Regions from separate parts of the Paenibacillus sp. FSL P2-0089 genome, predicted to be linked through region 2. Evidence: predicted binding sites of a transcription regulator. Region 2 holds the regulator's gene; each other region holds the start of a gene.

Region 1 (4,945 bases), 3.8 Mb from region 2:
AACGTACGGACCTGATCCTGCATCTGATAGACACGCTTCTGCTCTCGCATAAGGCTTTTATCGGATACCATAAGGATCTAAGCATTATGTATCACAGCGATGAGGCCATCAAACAGTTGATGGATGCCCAGTACGAGACCGGCCGACTCAAAACGCTTACCTATCTCCAGATGGGGCAAGACGAGCTGAAGACCGGGGATACGGAGGCAGCTTCGATCATTGTGTTTGAGTCTGTGAGCGCTATTGTCGACTTCATCTCCTTCTCCTTCTCCCCCCAGCGGATCACCGTGGACCGGCTGAAGTCAGAGCTGGTTCATATGCTGGTGCAATATCTGTACAAGTAGACTGAACCAGTGATTTCTCTATACCTCTGCACGCCAAATAACCCCACAACATATAGATTCTCGCCAAAAAAAAGAGCAAGCCCGCAGGTTACCCCGCAGCTTGCTCTTCTCTATTAACTCATAAGGATCAGCGTTTATCCTTCCAGAAATTGAGCGGCTCCATATCCTTCGTAATGAGCTTGAAGGTATAACCTTCCTTCTTCAGCTTCTCCAGAATACGCGGCAGCACCTTGAGTGTAGCCTTCTGGTCATGCATCAGAATGACCGGATTGGTCTTGGACGCCTTCAGCTTGTTCACCTGATCCATCACGGTGTTATAGATTCTGTCGCTGTTCTGTTTGTATTTCCAGTCATAGGAATCCACGTTCCAGTCCCAGAGATGATACCCCTGCGTCAGGACTTTATCGCGGAAGGACTTGGTGAAATACGGCTTGCTTCCGTATGGCGTACGGATCAAGGTGGTGCTGGTTCCCGTCAGCTTCTTCAGTGTCGCATTGGCCCCCGACATCTCGGCAAGCGCCGCTGCCGGGGAAGCATAGAACTTCTCCTGGCGGTGGGTCACACCATGCAGAGCTAAGCCATAGCCTTCCTTGGCAATCCGCTTCACCTGGGCGGGATGCTGGTTCATATTGTTACCCAGCATGAAGAAGGTCGCCTGTACGTCATATTTGTGCAGGATATCCAGCAGTTCGCCAGTTGTTGCCGACGGGCCGTCGTCGAAGGTCAGATATACGGTCCGGCCCGGTTTGCCCGGCTCACCGGGAGTGACCGGAGTGGCAGGAGTCGTTGGAGCCACCGGAGCCTTCGGCTTCAGGTCGGCAGCATATTTATCGGTAAACGCTGCATCAGTAAGCTGCGCCGAGCCGTCCTTCACACGAAGTAAATATTTATCTCCCGCATAGGAAATGCTATACCCGAGGTACCCGCTGACCTTCAGCGGAGCCATGAGTTTGCCGTCCTGCACAAAAGTGCTCATAGGCACGGTTGTGCCGTCCTTCAGCACCGCACCTCCGTCCTTGCTCAGCAGGGTAAGCGAACCCGTCCCGCCGGTTACGTGAATCCCGTTCGTCAGGCCGGTAAGGGTCCATTTCAGCTCATCCGCAAGTGCACGCAGCGGTACATAATAGGTGCCTTTCACAGAGACAGCTTCAATCGCACTTAATTTATCGTTGACTCCGAGTTTAAGTGTAGTGCTAGTAGCTTTGGCGTTAGCCGGGACCTGCACAAGCCCCATAATTAGGAATAAAGACATGAATAAGAGCAAAATTTTCTTGATGCGCACAGCAGCAGTCTCCAATCTATGTATATTTGTCTATCACTTTATCATATATACTTTCAACGTAATTTGAGAGATTGTAACCGCAAGCTAAGAAATTGTTACTCTTATGCAATGATAAATGAGGGTTCGCCATTATTTTCAGAAAGCACGCAATTCTCGTCGAATGCTGTCACAGCAGGCGTTACACGGTTAAATCAGCGGTTTTTGGCACAGAATAATTGTGACAAATTTAATAACAATATCGGAATTTTGAACAAAAATTGAACAACCTTAAAATTAGCTAAAGTGCGCCACTACAGTGATCTTTATCATACCCTTAGGGAGTTGTAACAATTTGATCACACATATTTAACTTGTTCGCCATTTTTAAGGTCTATTTTATATAATTATACAAAATATGTATTTTGCATTATGGGTAAGTAGTTCTTACTATAGATACAGATCAATGTACTTCCGTTAATGAACGGCGAATGAAAAGTAGTATTGAAGGAAGGAGTTCTATATGAAAAAAAAGGGACCGTTATACGCTCTGTTTCTAAGCCTGATCCTTCTCCTGCCGGGATGCAGCTCGATCGCTGTTCTGAACCCGAAGGGGCCGTCTGCCAGAACGTTATCTGACACCATTATTCTCTCAATTATTGTAATGCTTGGTGTTCTGGCAGTTGTCTACATCCTATACATCTTTGTATTGGTGAAATACCGTGCGAAGAAGAGTAATGAGGGGTACATTCCAAAGCACGAGGAAGGCAATGTAGTCCTTGAGGCGATCTGGATTATTATCCCGATCATTATCGTAGCCTTCCTGTCTGTTGTAACCGTCAAGACGACAAACGAAGTGGAGAATGTGGCTGCGGATTATAAAGATCAGACTCCGCTGGTCATCTATGCGTCCTCCTCCAACTGGAAATGGCATTTCAGTTATCCGGAAGAAGGCATTGAAACAGTTAACTACGTGAATATGCCGGTACACCGTGCAGTTGAATTCAGAATGTACTCATTCGGCACCATTACCAGTCTTTGGATTCCACAGCTTGCCGGTCAAAAGTACGCCATGAGCGACATGCTGACAACGCTTCATCTCTCCGCTGATACGGAAGGCTCTTATATCGGAAAGAATGCTAACTTCAGCGGTAAAGGCTTCGCCCACATGGAATTCGAAGCACTTGTCCTGAGTAACAAAGGTTACGAGGACTGGGTGAAGGAAGTGAAGGAAACTGCACCTAAGCTGACGGAGGAAGAATTCAAAGGCCTGCTGGCCACGGATTACCTCGGACGCAAAACGTATTCCTCCACCCATCTGGAGTTCAGCCCTCCTCCGGGAAATCACGGAGATCATATGAGCGGCGGCGGCAAGGAGATGGATATGGACAACGGCAATCCGGAGCATCAGGATAACAAGGAAATTCATCCGTCTCCCGAGCCGTCCAGCGGAACGGAATTCGACAGCAAGCCTGATCCGGAAGTCGATCAGCCGCTGCCAAGCTCCCCTGTGGATGAAAGCACACATGAAGGACACTAGCTCTGTGAAGAGCTTAATGCAACACACTGAAAGGAGCTACCCTAATGGATTTGGACAAATTTAAGGTTCACGGCGAACCCTTGATATACGGGGCCATGATCAGTATTGCACTGGCAACCATCGGGATTCTCGTAGGGCTTACCTATTTCAAGAAATGGGGCTATCTGTGGCGCGAATGGCTGACCACGGTTGACCACAAAAAAATCGGGATCATGTACATCCTCGCGGCGCTGTTGATGCTGTTCCGCGGCGGTGTAGATGCGATGATGATGCGTCTGCAGACGGCTGCGCCAGAAATGAAATTCCTCGATGCGCAGCATTACAATGAGGTCTTCACCACCCATGGTCTGATCATGATTCTCTTCATGGCCATGCCTTTTATCATCGGTCTGATGAACGTAATCATTCCGCTGCAGATCGGCGCACGGGACGTTGCCTTCCCGCGGCTGAACGCCGTCAGCTTCTGGCTCTTCTTCATGGGCGCCATGCTGCTGAACATTTCCTTCGTCATCGGCGGCTCGCCGGATGCGGGCTGGTCAGCCTACTTCCCGCTGGCGAGTCTTGAATTCAGCCCGACCGTAGGGAACAACTATTACTCTCTGGCCCTGCAAATATCCGGTATCGGTACGCTGATCACCGGGGTTAACTTTATCGTAACGATTCTCAAAATGCGCGCACCAGGCATGACGCTGATGAAGATGCCGATGTTCACCTGGTCCGTACTTATCACCAACGTTATCATTGTCTTCGCCTTCCCGGTTCTTACCGTAGCGCTGGCGATGATGATGTTCGACCGCCTCTTCGGCTCCCAGTTCTTCACGATGGCCAACGGCGGGATGGATATGCTCTGGGCCAACCTGTTCTGGGTCTGGGGACATCCGGAGGTCTATATCGTTATCCTTCCGGCCTTCGGTATTTATAGTGAGATTATCGCCACCTTCTCGAAGAAGAACCTGTACGGCTATACCTCCATGGTATTCAGTATGCTGATCATCTCGCTCCTGTCCTTCCTTGTATGGGCGCACCATTTCTATACAATGGGTCAAGGTGCCATGGTCAACAGCTTCTTCTCAATCACAACGATGGCCATAGCAGTACCTACCGGGGTCAAAATATTCAACTGGCTATTCACCCTGCGAAAGGGCAGGATTACCTTCACGACCCCGATGCTGTACACACTGGCCTTTATCCCGATCTTCACGATCGGCGGGGTAACGGGCGTCATGCTGGCAATGGCCAGCGCCGATTACCAGTATCACAACACGATGTTCCTGGTGGCGCATTTCCACTACGTGCTGATTCCGGGTGCCGTGTTCGCCGTCATCGCCGGCTTCCACTATTGGTTCCCGAAAGTGTTCGGCTTCCGCCTGAACGAACGGCTGGGCAAGCATGCCTTCTGGTGGATCATCATTTCCTTTAACGTAACCTTCTTCCCAATGTTCTTCCTGGGACTGATGGGAATGACACGCCGTCTGTATACTTATTCTAAGGAATCAGGCTTTGGTCCGCTCAATATGCTGAGCTTCGTCGGGGCCGTCGGACTCGCGATCGGCTTCGTGATCCTGGTCTACAATATTTACTGGAGTACCCGTTACATGCCGAGAGATACAACCAACGATCCTTGGGATGGCCGGACGCTCGAATGGGCTACACACAGCCCGATCCCGCTCTACAACTTTGCGATTGTGCCTAAGGTTGAGACGCGCGATGCTCTATGGTCTGCGAAGCACGATAATATTCCGCTGTACACAGAGACCAAATACACCAAGATTCATATGCCTAGCAACACCGGCAAGCCGTTCA
Region 2 (4,945 bases):
GGCTGCTGCACGCGGCAGAATGATAAATTTGCTCTCTGTGCCGTTGCTCAGGCTTACATATACATTATTGTCGTCAATCTCTGTGGTAGCTGTAACCCCGCTGTACTTGCTCTCCTGCTCCTTCAATCCGTCCAGCTTGGCTGGTATCAATGTATACTTCCGGCTCTCCATCGCTTCTGCTACAGAGAACATCGCTTTATCCCAATACTCATCCAGCAGTTCACTCGGCTTCTGTTCCACATCCAGCTTCAGGGTCCGTCCGTCAATAGCAGTGCTGCCTTCTCTTGATACATACTGCACCAGTTCACGTAATTTCGTGCCCGGCTGCAAATCCAGTTTCAAAGTGACCTCATTGCGTTTAATAGTAATATGGGAATCCTTCACTCCCTCGTAGGATGATACCAGCTTCTGCAGCGGCTCCTGCACCGCGAATGTACGGTAAGAATACCAGCCACCAAACAATAATGCAGCAGACAGCAGAGACGTTAGCAGTACAGGCACAAGACGAAGTTTCAAGAAACGTCCTCCTCTCAATAATGACCGAGCATAACTCTATAATAAAGACCAGCCAGCGTGTCTAGCGCCCATCCGAGACTGACATGCTCTTAAGCATGTCTTAGTACAAGTAGTAGTATATCATAGGTGTATATACGATTTTACATAAAGTTGTGAATATATTTAAAATTTTTGATACTAATTTCTGGATGTTTCAATAGATAATCATTTTAGACCGGCCAACTGTTACTCCAGATTACGCTTGATTTCAGCCATCATATATTCTGCAAAATCAGTTAATTCGCGCGGTTCATAGCCTTCGGCGACTGCCGCACCGCAATATTCCTTCAGACACTGTCTAAGCAAGCCGTGATAGACTTCCGGCAACTGCTGCAGCCCCCACTCCCTGGTGATTTCTTAATATGCAAAATCCGCCGCCAGATCAGCATCCTCAAAGCCGCCGCACACATAATTCTCATCAGTTCTGTACCGCTCTAAATGCGCTTCCGAATGACGATCAGCAGATCAATTTCGCTTTAATCATCCAAATGTGCTAAAATTTCCTATTTCATCTTCCTCGACATATATGTAGGTTAGCGCTAGCAGACGAGGTATACACTCCGTATATCAATTGATGTATCTCAAACTTTTCAACATGATGGATAAAAAAACGGAGGAACAGATAATCTGTCCCCCCGTTTTTATTCTGCCGCTCACCGCTTAGCTTAACGGTTCGGCAGGCTGTACCCCTCACCGATGGCGCTGCCATCCTTGAAGCGGTAGAAGTTGTAATAGAATCGCCCGTCTTTTTTGTAAAATAGCTGCCAGGCATATTCCCCGTTGTATACACCGGGCAGCAGCCGTTCGATCGTAATATCCGGCAGCTGGGCGGCTATGATTCCGCGCATTTTCTCTTCTGAGGTGCCATTGCTCAGTTCCTCAGCATACAGGTCGTTGTCGCCTCCGGCAGGCTTGCCCTCCAAGGTGAAACGGACCCACACCATCAGCTCGGTCCCTGCTTCATTTTTACCGGTCAGCACCCAATAGATCTCATTCTCATTCCAGACAGATTTCTGAGCCTTGGTTACCTCTGTTAGTCCGGCACGCGCCCGGGCCAGCTCCTTGGCCTCACTCCGCTCGTTCCACTGGTCCTTCATAATGTAGGCATAGAACTGGCTTAGTCCGAACAGAAGGAGCAGCACCACGGTAATCCCCAGCCAGATCCATTTTCTCCTCTTCTTCTTCACCACGCTGCTTCCTTTCCCGTTCCCCTGAATTACCGTTTAAGCAGGCTCTCGAACGTCTCCTGTGCTTTGCGGCGGATGGCTTCTTCATCAAGTGTCAGGCATTGTCCATGCTTCACAACCTGCTGGCCGTTCACCCATACATGCTCCACATCCTTGGCACTTGCCGAATATACGGCATGGGAGAGCAGATCGGTATGCGGCAGCAGATGAGGCTGGTCAATATCAAGTGCGATGAAGTCGGCCTTCATTCCTGCTGCAAGCCGGCCTACCCCGCTTAGGAAAATAGACTGAGCCCCATACTCCGTAGCCATCAGAAGCGCCTCAGGAGCCGGTACCGCTGTAGGATCACCGCTTACACCCTTGTGGATCAGAGCCGCCAGCCTCATCTCTTCGAACATATCCAGATTATTGTTACTTGCCGCTCCGTCTGTACCCAGGGAAACCTTAACCCCGGCTCGCAGCAGCTCAGGAACACGCGCAACACCACTCGCCAGCTTAAGGTTACTGCCGGGGTTATGCGACACGCCAACGTTATAGCGGGCCAGAATCCCAATCTCTTCATCATTCAGATGAACCCCGTGGGCAATGAGCGAAGGACGGGTGAACATCCCGAGCTTCTCCAGATGCGCGACCGGACGCAGGCCGTAGTCGGCCACGTTCTGTTCCACTTCATGGCGCGTCTCGGACATATGGGTGTGCATTGGCAGGTCCAGATCATGGGCAGCCTGCACAAACTTCATGAAAAACTCTGGAGGACAGGTGTACGGGGCGTGCGGTGAGAGCATGGACGTAATTCTGCCGTCAGCCTTGCCGTGCCAGTTACGGGCAAAAGCAATCGCCTCAGCGAGCTTCGCTTGCTGTACCTCTTCCGGGCACAGCCCAATTACGCCGCGCATTAACACCGCACGAATACCGGACTGCTCGGTCACTTCCGCTACCCGGTCCATATGATCATACATATCGAGGAAGGTGGTTGTGCCGCCCTTCAGCATCTCCAGCACGGACAACGAGGTTCCCCAATATACATCATCACCAGTGAATTTCTCTTCCATCGGCCACATCTTCTCCTGCAGCCAAGTCTGAAGCACCATATCGTCGCCGTACCCGCGCAGCAGTGACATTGCAGTATGACCATGGGTATTGACCAGACCAGGCATGAACAGCAGACGGCTGCCGTCTACGACCTGTGCGCCATCCTCCACTACCGGCTCAGCTTCACCTATGTAAGTAATCAAATCATTCTCCAGGGTCATGTACCCGCTCAGTACCGGCTTGTCACTGCCCGGAACCAGGAAGTGCCCATTCTTGATTATCGTGATCTTACTGCTCATCTTCAGCCTCATCCTTTCCATCATGCAGATAATAGGCCAAGCTCTGCAGATCTGTGGTGAAATCTGCGGCATGAATCCGGATATTGGCAGGCGTCTTGAGAATAACCGGTGCGAAGTTCAGAATCGCCTCGATACCGGAATCGACAAGAATATCAGCTACGTTCTGGGCTTCGCTGTCGGGCACGGTAATAATCCCGATCCGGATGCCCTGCGAGCGGATTGTACTGCTTAGCTCCTCCATCGGCTGCACAACCAGCGAGTTGATCTGCTGGCCCACCTTCGGCGGGTAGGCATCGAAGATGGCAGTAATCTTCATCGTATCCTTCAAGTAAGCGTTGTAGTTAGACAAGGCATGACCGAGATTACCGGCTCCAACCAGTGCAACATTAATTTGCTGGTCAAGCTTCAGGATATGGCGGATCTTCTCAATCAGATAAGATACATCATAGCCGATGCCTTTTCTGCCAAAATCACCGAAATAAGCCAAATCCTTGCGGATCTGGGCGGGATTCAGATCAAGCTTCTGGCCCAGCTCCTGAGAAGAGACTGTGGAGATTTCACGTTTTTGGAGATCGTTCAGGAAACGCAGGTACACTGGGAGCCTGCGCACGACGGCCTCCGATATTTTATCCGATTTCATGTATTCTCCTCCTTAAAAGTTTTGTTAGCCTACACTTCATTCCGTACAATTATAGCAACCGTGCCCCGCCGCCTGCCGGAGTGGCAGGACAGGCGGGAACGGATCTTCAGGATAATCATGACTTATTAATAATAGCAATAGCAGATGAATTAGGAAACCCCGCCGTCATCCAGCCATTCGGCAATTCTCGGGACCATCTGCTCGGTGAGCATATGCTCCATCTTGGGACCGGGGAGCGAGTACAGGAAGTACTTTCCGTAATGCGATTCAATGACTCTGGTATCGTACACAATTACGATGCCCCGGTCCTGCGCCGTGCGGACCAGCCGCCCGAAGCCCTGCTTGAAGCGGATGACAGCCTGCGGCACGGACAGCTTCATGAACGGATTCTTCTTCTGTGCCTGAAGCAGCTCTGACTTCGCTTCTGCCAGCGGGTGATTCGGCGGCTGGAACGGCAGTCTGACAATCGCCAGGCAGGTCAATGCTTCTCCCGGGATATCCACCCCTTCCCAGAAGCTGCTGGTACCCAGCAAGACCGAAGCCGGGCTGTCCTGGAAGCGGCGGATCAGCTTGCTCCGGCTGCCGCCTTCCACACCTTGTCCGAGCACCGCGATATCCTGTGAGGCAAGTGCCTCCTTCAGCGGTTCATACACCTGACGCAGCATCTTGTAGGAGGTGAACAGCACCAGCATCCGTCCCCGTGTAGTTACAGCTGTCTCGGCAAGGGAGTGCACGAGGGTGTCCACAAAGCGGGCATCCCCAATACTCCCCTTGACGCTCGGGAAGTCCCGGGGGATGACCAGGAGAGCCTGCTCACGATACTTGAATGGCGACGGAAGCAGTGCAGTCATCAGACGCCGCTGCTCTGCAGCCTCGCCAAGCCCCAGGTTATCAATCATGAACTGGAAGGATTTATCCACGGATAAGGTGGCCGAGGTCAGGATAATGCTCTTCTTCTTATCGAAGAACAGCTCCCTGAGCTGGGTGCTGACATCTACAGGAACAGCATACATTTGCAGCGACTTGCCCTTATAATTACCGCTTCCCTCCAGCCAATACACGATATTCTCATCGTTCAGACTCATGAAGAAGCGGATCTGCTCTCTAATGGATGCCAGATCCTTGAATAACCCGCCGATATCGGTCACAAGACTGTCTGAGGAGGATTGGCTGTCCGTGTCTCGCATCTCACTGAGCATTTTGTCGCCCTTGCGGATGATATCGCTCAGACT
Region 3 (4,945 bases), 270 kb from region 2:
CGGCCAAAGAATATAAGGATAAGAACATCAGAGTGTATCAGGAATGGATCTCTGCCCCCGACCTGGTGCTGCAGTGGAACGGCGGCCTGACCGAAGGCAGATGGATGACGGGTGTATATGTGGATCATTCGCGGTTCGCCGGACTTGGCCCCTACCTGAAGGATGCGCAGGGCAAGCGGACTTACATGCAGGCGACGGTTCGATAGAAAAGGTGAAGCTCGAAAAAAGAGTTGAACTTGAAGCCAGGTCGTCGCTGCGGTGAACATTTGGACTTCCGGCCGCTATTGTGTTTGGATTTCCTGATACAAACCGCTCTTCGCGGTAGAAATCCAAACACAAAGGCGATCGCTCCGCTCCTCCTTTATTTGTACTTCTAGTCACTCACAGCAGTACAAGCCACTCTACTCCGCCCGGTTATTCCTCCGCCGGATCAAGTACACGGTGCTTAAGATGACCAGTCCTGCTGTAACGGAAATGATCAGAATCACCTTCCCGTTCGCACCGCTGTTTGCTGCTAATTGGGCGGCTGGATTCACGAAAGTAACAATAAGGATGCAGGCTGCCACCACGATCGCCAGCAGTGCACCTAGAACGTTTTTCCCTTTTGCTCCGCCCTGTGCTCCGCCCGGTCCCACATATGCACCGCTCCAGATCAGCCGTACGAGATAGGAACCCACACCCAGCATGAAAATTGCGTAATTACTAAGCGGATATTCCAGCCACTTCATTCCGTAGTTTTGCAGCGCCATGTCTGCCAGCAATAAGAATGCCATCAAAAGAAATGCCTGATTCCCCGCCTTGTGCCGCTGCTGCAATTGTCTCTCATCCAGGTTCGTTCTGCTCATCCTTCGTTCCCTCCCAAAATAATTGATCCAGCGTCTTCCCAAGGGTTACACAAATGTCAATACACAACCTCAGGGTGGGGTTGTAATCACCATTCTCAATCGCGATAATTGTCTGTCTTGTGACCCCCACGGCATCCGCCAGCTGCTTTTGCGACATGTCTTTTGCCGCTCTGGAGGCTTTGAGCCTCAGATTCTTCCCCATTCCCTCACCTCACGCATATTGTAAAATATATAAAACAAAATGTCTAGTATATTTAACATTAAAAACAAAAAGTTCGCGTTCATTAAAATTTGTTATATTCAGTGCGTACAATCACAAGTTCCGCCTAAGGCCAGTGATAAGGTGTAGAAGTGAAAAGAAGCACAAACCTACATCTAACCTGAGGAGGGGCCAACATGGCGTCCAATCAATTAAACGATACAACAATTCATCCCGGGTTCACCCCGGCAGCAATGGTCAGAGATATTGTCCTGCAGTTCCCCAAAGCAGCAGATTATTTCAAGGCACAACGGATCGATTTCTGCTGCGGAGGTGCCAAGCCGCTGGCTGAAGCCGCTGCCGAGAAGGGTCTTGACCCGGCAGCAATGGTTCAGGAGCTGAACAAGCTGCAAGAGCAGCACCCGGTTCTGGAAGAGGATACCGCCTGGAACGAGGCTTCGTCAGAGGAGCTGGTGGATTATATTGTGAACAAGCATCACCGTTACCTGCGTGAAGAGCTTCCGCTAATCAGTCAAAATGTAACCAAGGTGTTCCGCGTTCACGGTGAGGATTCACCGCACCTCGGAGAGATGCACCGTCTGTTCAATATGCTGCGTGAAGAGCTGCTGCAGCATACAGCGAAGGAAGAAGAGAGCGAATTCCCTAAGATGCTGGCCTACAATCAGAACCCAACCGAAGAAGGACTTGCGGAGCTGCGCGGACTGCTGCATAATTTGGAAGCTGAGCATGACGGGGCCGGAGAGATCCTGCGCGAGCTTCGCAGAGTAACTAATGACTACACACCGCCCGCACATGCCTGCACGACTTATCGCCTGACCTATGCCCGCCTTGAAGAACTGGAAGGCATGACTTTCGAACATGTACATCTGGAGAACAACATTTTGTTCCTGCGGTATCAATAGGACCTGCTGCAAGTTAGAAGTCCCTTCGGGGGCTTTTTACTTTTTCTTCCGGCAGAAATGATTTGAGAACCCTTCCTCTATGCGTTATCCTTAAAGAGTCTGGGAAAATACATATGAAGGCGGTGCCGTGGGATGTCCACGAAATGGATGCGCTTCATGCTGTGCCTTCTCTTGCTGGCCGCGGCAAGCGGTTGTGGCTTGGGATCAGAGAATGGCGGCAGCAGTAACGGAGGCCAAGGATTAACCTTTTCAGTCAAGGTGGGTGACAGTGAAATGGCCGGAAGCTCGGCCAGATTGCTTAACGAAGCTTACGTGCCTGGGAATTCAATAATAGAGCTGTTCAGAAAGAGCGGCGTTGTTACATTTTCAGCGGATGGAACTAGTATTCTTGAGGTGAATAAGGTCTCCCTGGGTCCGGATATGAGCTGGGAGGTTCAGGTGAACGGCAAGAAGGTTCAAGAGCTGAATACGACGCTGGAACCGGGTTCGGCCATTACGATGTCAGCAGGGCCTGCCGGAACCGGAAAGATGTTTCAGCCTGTCATCATCACGGTGAACGGGGGGAGCGAGCAGCCGGAGCTGACACATTCGCATGTGCTTTCTTTTATGCAGGATATGTCCGTCAAGGGACTGCTCAAGAACAGCGGTATGGTCCGGCTTGCCGAGGATAACCGGACGGTGCTTACTGTTATGGATTATACACCGCTCAGCAGCGAGGAATGGAGACTGAAGGTCAACGATAAAGGTCTGCTCGGTAATGGAGTGGACATGAAGCTCAGTCCGCAGGACAAGCTGGAGATCTCTCTGGTACTGAAATAAGTGAATGAATTATAGGAGTGAGATCGTGTATCAAATGAATGGATATCTGTGCGAAACTGCATGGGTATCCGTTTTTTTTGGACAGGAGAAGTCATCTCCACTTGTGTGAAAAAATTCACATACCGTGTGACTGTGGTCACACTTGTCATGGAATTGGGGACAGTATAATTTCTCTATCAGGTAAAGTTATTGAAGAAATCAGAGTTTCTGAAGGAGGGTCTACCAGTGGCAGCGGAAAGAGAAAAGTTAGTGCTGATTGGGAATGGCATGGCGGGAGTAGGCACTATTGAGCAGATTCTGAAGCTGGGCGGCGCTTATGATATTACTGTCTTCGGCAGTGAGCCGCATCCCAACTATAACCGGATTATGTTGTCCTATGTACTTGAAGGCAGCAAAACAATTGAAGACATCATTCTCAACGATCTCGGGTGGTATGAAGATAATCATATTACACTGCATACCGGCACGACGGTTACCCGGATCGATGAACAGAACAAACTCATATTGACCGATAATGGACTGGCGGTTCCTTACGATAAAGCAATTATTGCCACAGGCTCGAATTCTTTCATTCTCCCCGTACCCGGCAGCACCAAGGATGGGGTAGTCGGCTTCCGCGATATCGCGGACTGTGATGCGATGCTGGCAGCAGCGAAGCAGTACCGCACGGCGGCTGTAATCGGCGGAGGATTGCTAGGTCTTGAAGCTGCGAAGGGCTTGGTCAATCTGGGCATGGAGGTTACCGTTGTGCATCTGCTGGAGGATCTGATGGAGCGTCAGCTGGACCGTACCGCTTCTTCCATGCTACAGGCAGAGCTTACGCGTCAAGGTGTGAAATTCGCCATGGGCAAGCAGACGGTCGAACTGACCGGCGAAGAACGGGTGACCGGTCTGCGCTTCAGTGACGGCAGTGAACTGCCCGCAGAGTTTGTAGTGATGGCTGTTGGAATCAAGCCGAATGTCCAGCTTGCCAAGGACAGCGGAATCACCGTTAACCGCGGGATCGTAGTTGACGATTATATGCAGACTTCTATGGCAGATGTGTATTCTGTTGGCGAATGTACAGAGCACCGAGGAACCTGTTACGGACTCGTCGCACCGTTATTCGAGCAGGGCATGGTTCTCGCCAAGCATCTGTCCGGTGTTCAGACTCCAGGCTATGAAGGTTCAGTTGTAGCAACCAAGCTCAAAATTTCCGGGGTAGATGTATTCTCCGCTGGTGAATTCACCGAAACGCCGGAGCATACCGTCATTTCTGCCAAGGATGAATGGAAGCGAACCTACAAGAAGATTTTGCTTAAGGATAATGTAATTGTCGGTGCCGTCTTGTTCGGTGATGTAACGGAATCTGCCAACCTGCAGAAGCTTGTGAAAAACAGCACAGAGATGACTAATGAAATCTATGATGAGGTTATGGGCACAAGCTGCTGCGGCGGAGGCGGAGCCAAGAAGGGCATGTCCGTTGAAGCGATGGCCGATGAAGAAATCGTCTGCGGCTGCAACGGCGTAACCAAAAAAGCGATTGTGGATGCTGTTACGGAGAACGGCTTCACTACGGTGGATGAGATCAAAGCCTGCACGGGGGCAACCCGCTCCTGCGGCGGCTGTAAGCCGGTGGTGGAGCAGATTCTGCAATTCGTTCTCGGAGACAGCTTCCAGCAGAGTGCCAAGCAGGGGATTTGCAGCTGCACCTCGCTTAGCCGGGATGAGATCGTAGCCGAGATTACGGCTAAAGGCCTCCGGACCACCAAGGAAGTCATGCATGTCCTGGAATGGAAACAGGCAGAAGGCTGTTCGAAATGCCGCCCTGCAGTGAACTATTATCTGGGGATGATCTATCCTGACACACACGAGGACGAGAAGGAATCCCGGTTCGTCAATGAACGGATGAGCGCCAATATTCAGAAGGACGGAACTTATACAGTTATACCGCGGATGTATGGCGGGGTGACCACTCCTGAGGATTTGAAGCGGATTGCCGATGTGTCCCTGAAGTATGATGTGAAGGTTGTGAAGGTAACGGGCGGACAACGTCTTGACCTGATCGGTGTCAAAAAAGAAGATGTACCTAAGGTGTGGGAGGAGCTGGATATGCCGTCCGGCTATGGTTATGCGAAGTCGCTGCGTACGGTAAAAACTTGCGTGGGTTCGCAGTTCTG

What was found. The regulator Rex, encoded in region 2, represses fermentation and respiration genes when NADH is low (regulators of the CRP and FNR family bind a similar motif). The targets are predictions, from matches to a motif close to TTGTGAAATATTTCACAA.
Region 1: a site for Rex is predicted at 1,842-1,859, ahead of qoxA (cytochrome aa3 quinol oxidase subunit II). Genes of this name have one in related genera too.
Region 3: a site for Rex is predicted at 1,195-1,212, ahead of ric (iron-sulfur cluster repair di-iron protein). Genes of this name have one in related genera too.

What each region holds. Positions count from the first base shown of each region.
Region 1 covers NZ_CP152006.1:778,387-783,331, reverse strand. The annotation lists gene NST69_RS03165 (TetR/AcrR family transcriptional regulator) at 1-344, shown strand, start outside; gene NST69_RS03160 (polysaccharide deacetylase family protein) at 472-1,626, opposite strand; gene qoxA (cytochrome aa3 quinol oxidase subunit II) at 2,126-3,142, shown strand; gene qoxB (cytochrome aa3 quinol oxidase subunit I) at 3,187-4,945, shown strand, end outside.
Region 2 covers NZ_CP152006.1:4,572,479-4,577,423, forward strand. The annotation lists gene NST69_RS19145 (hypothetical protein) at 1-516, opposite strand, end outside; gene NST69_RS19150 (aminoglycoside adenylyltransferase domain-containing protein) at 742-909, opposite strand; gene NST69_RS19155 (DUF5590 domain-containing protein) at 1,221-1,742, opposite strand; gene NST69_RS19160 (amidohydrolase) at 1,772-3,073, opposite strand; gene NST69_RS19165 (redox-sensing transcriptional repressor Rex) at 3,063-3,713, opposite strand; gene dinG (ATP-dependent DNA helicase DinG) at 3,863-4,945, opposite strand, start outside.
Region 3 covers NZ_CP152006.1:4,842,584-4,847,528, reverse strand. The annotation lists gene NST69_RS20475 (hypothetical protein) at 1-206, shown strand, start outside; gene NST69_RS20470 (DUF6773 family protein) at 402-845, opposite strand; gene NST69_RS20465 (helix-turn-helix transcriptional regulator) at 823-1,047, opposite strand; gene ric (iron-sulfur cluster repair di-iron protein) at 1,272-1,967, shown strand; gene NST69_RS20455 (hypothetical protein) at 2,100-2,786, shown strand; gene nirB (nitrite reductase large subunit NirB) at 3,012-4,945, shown strand, end outside.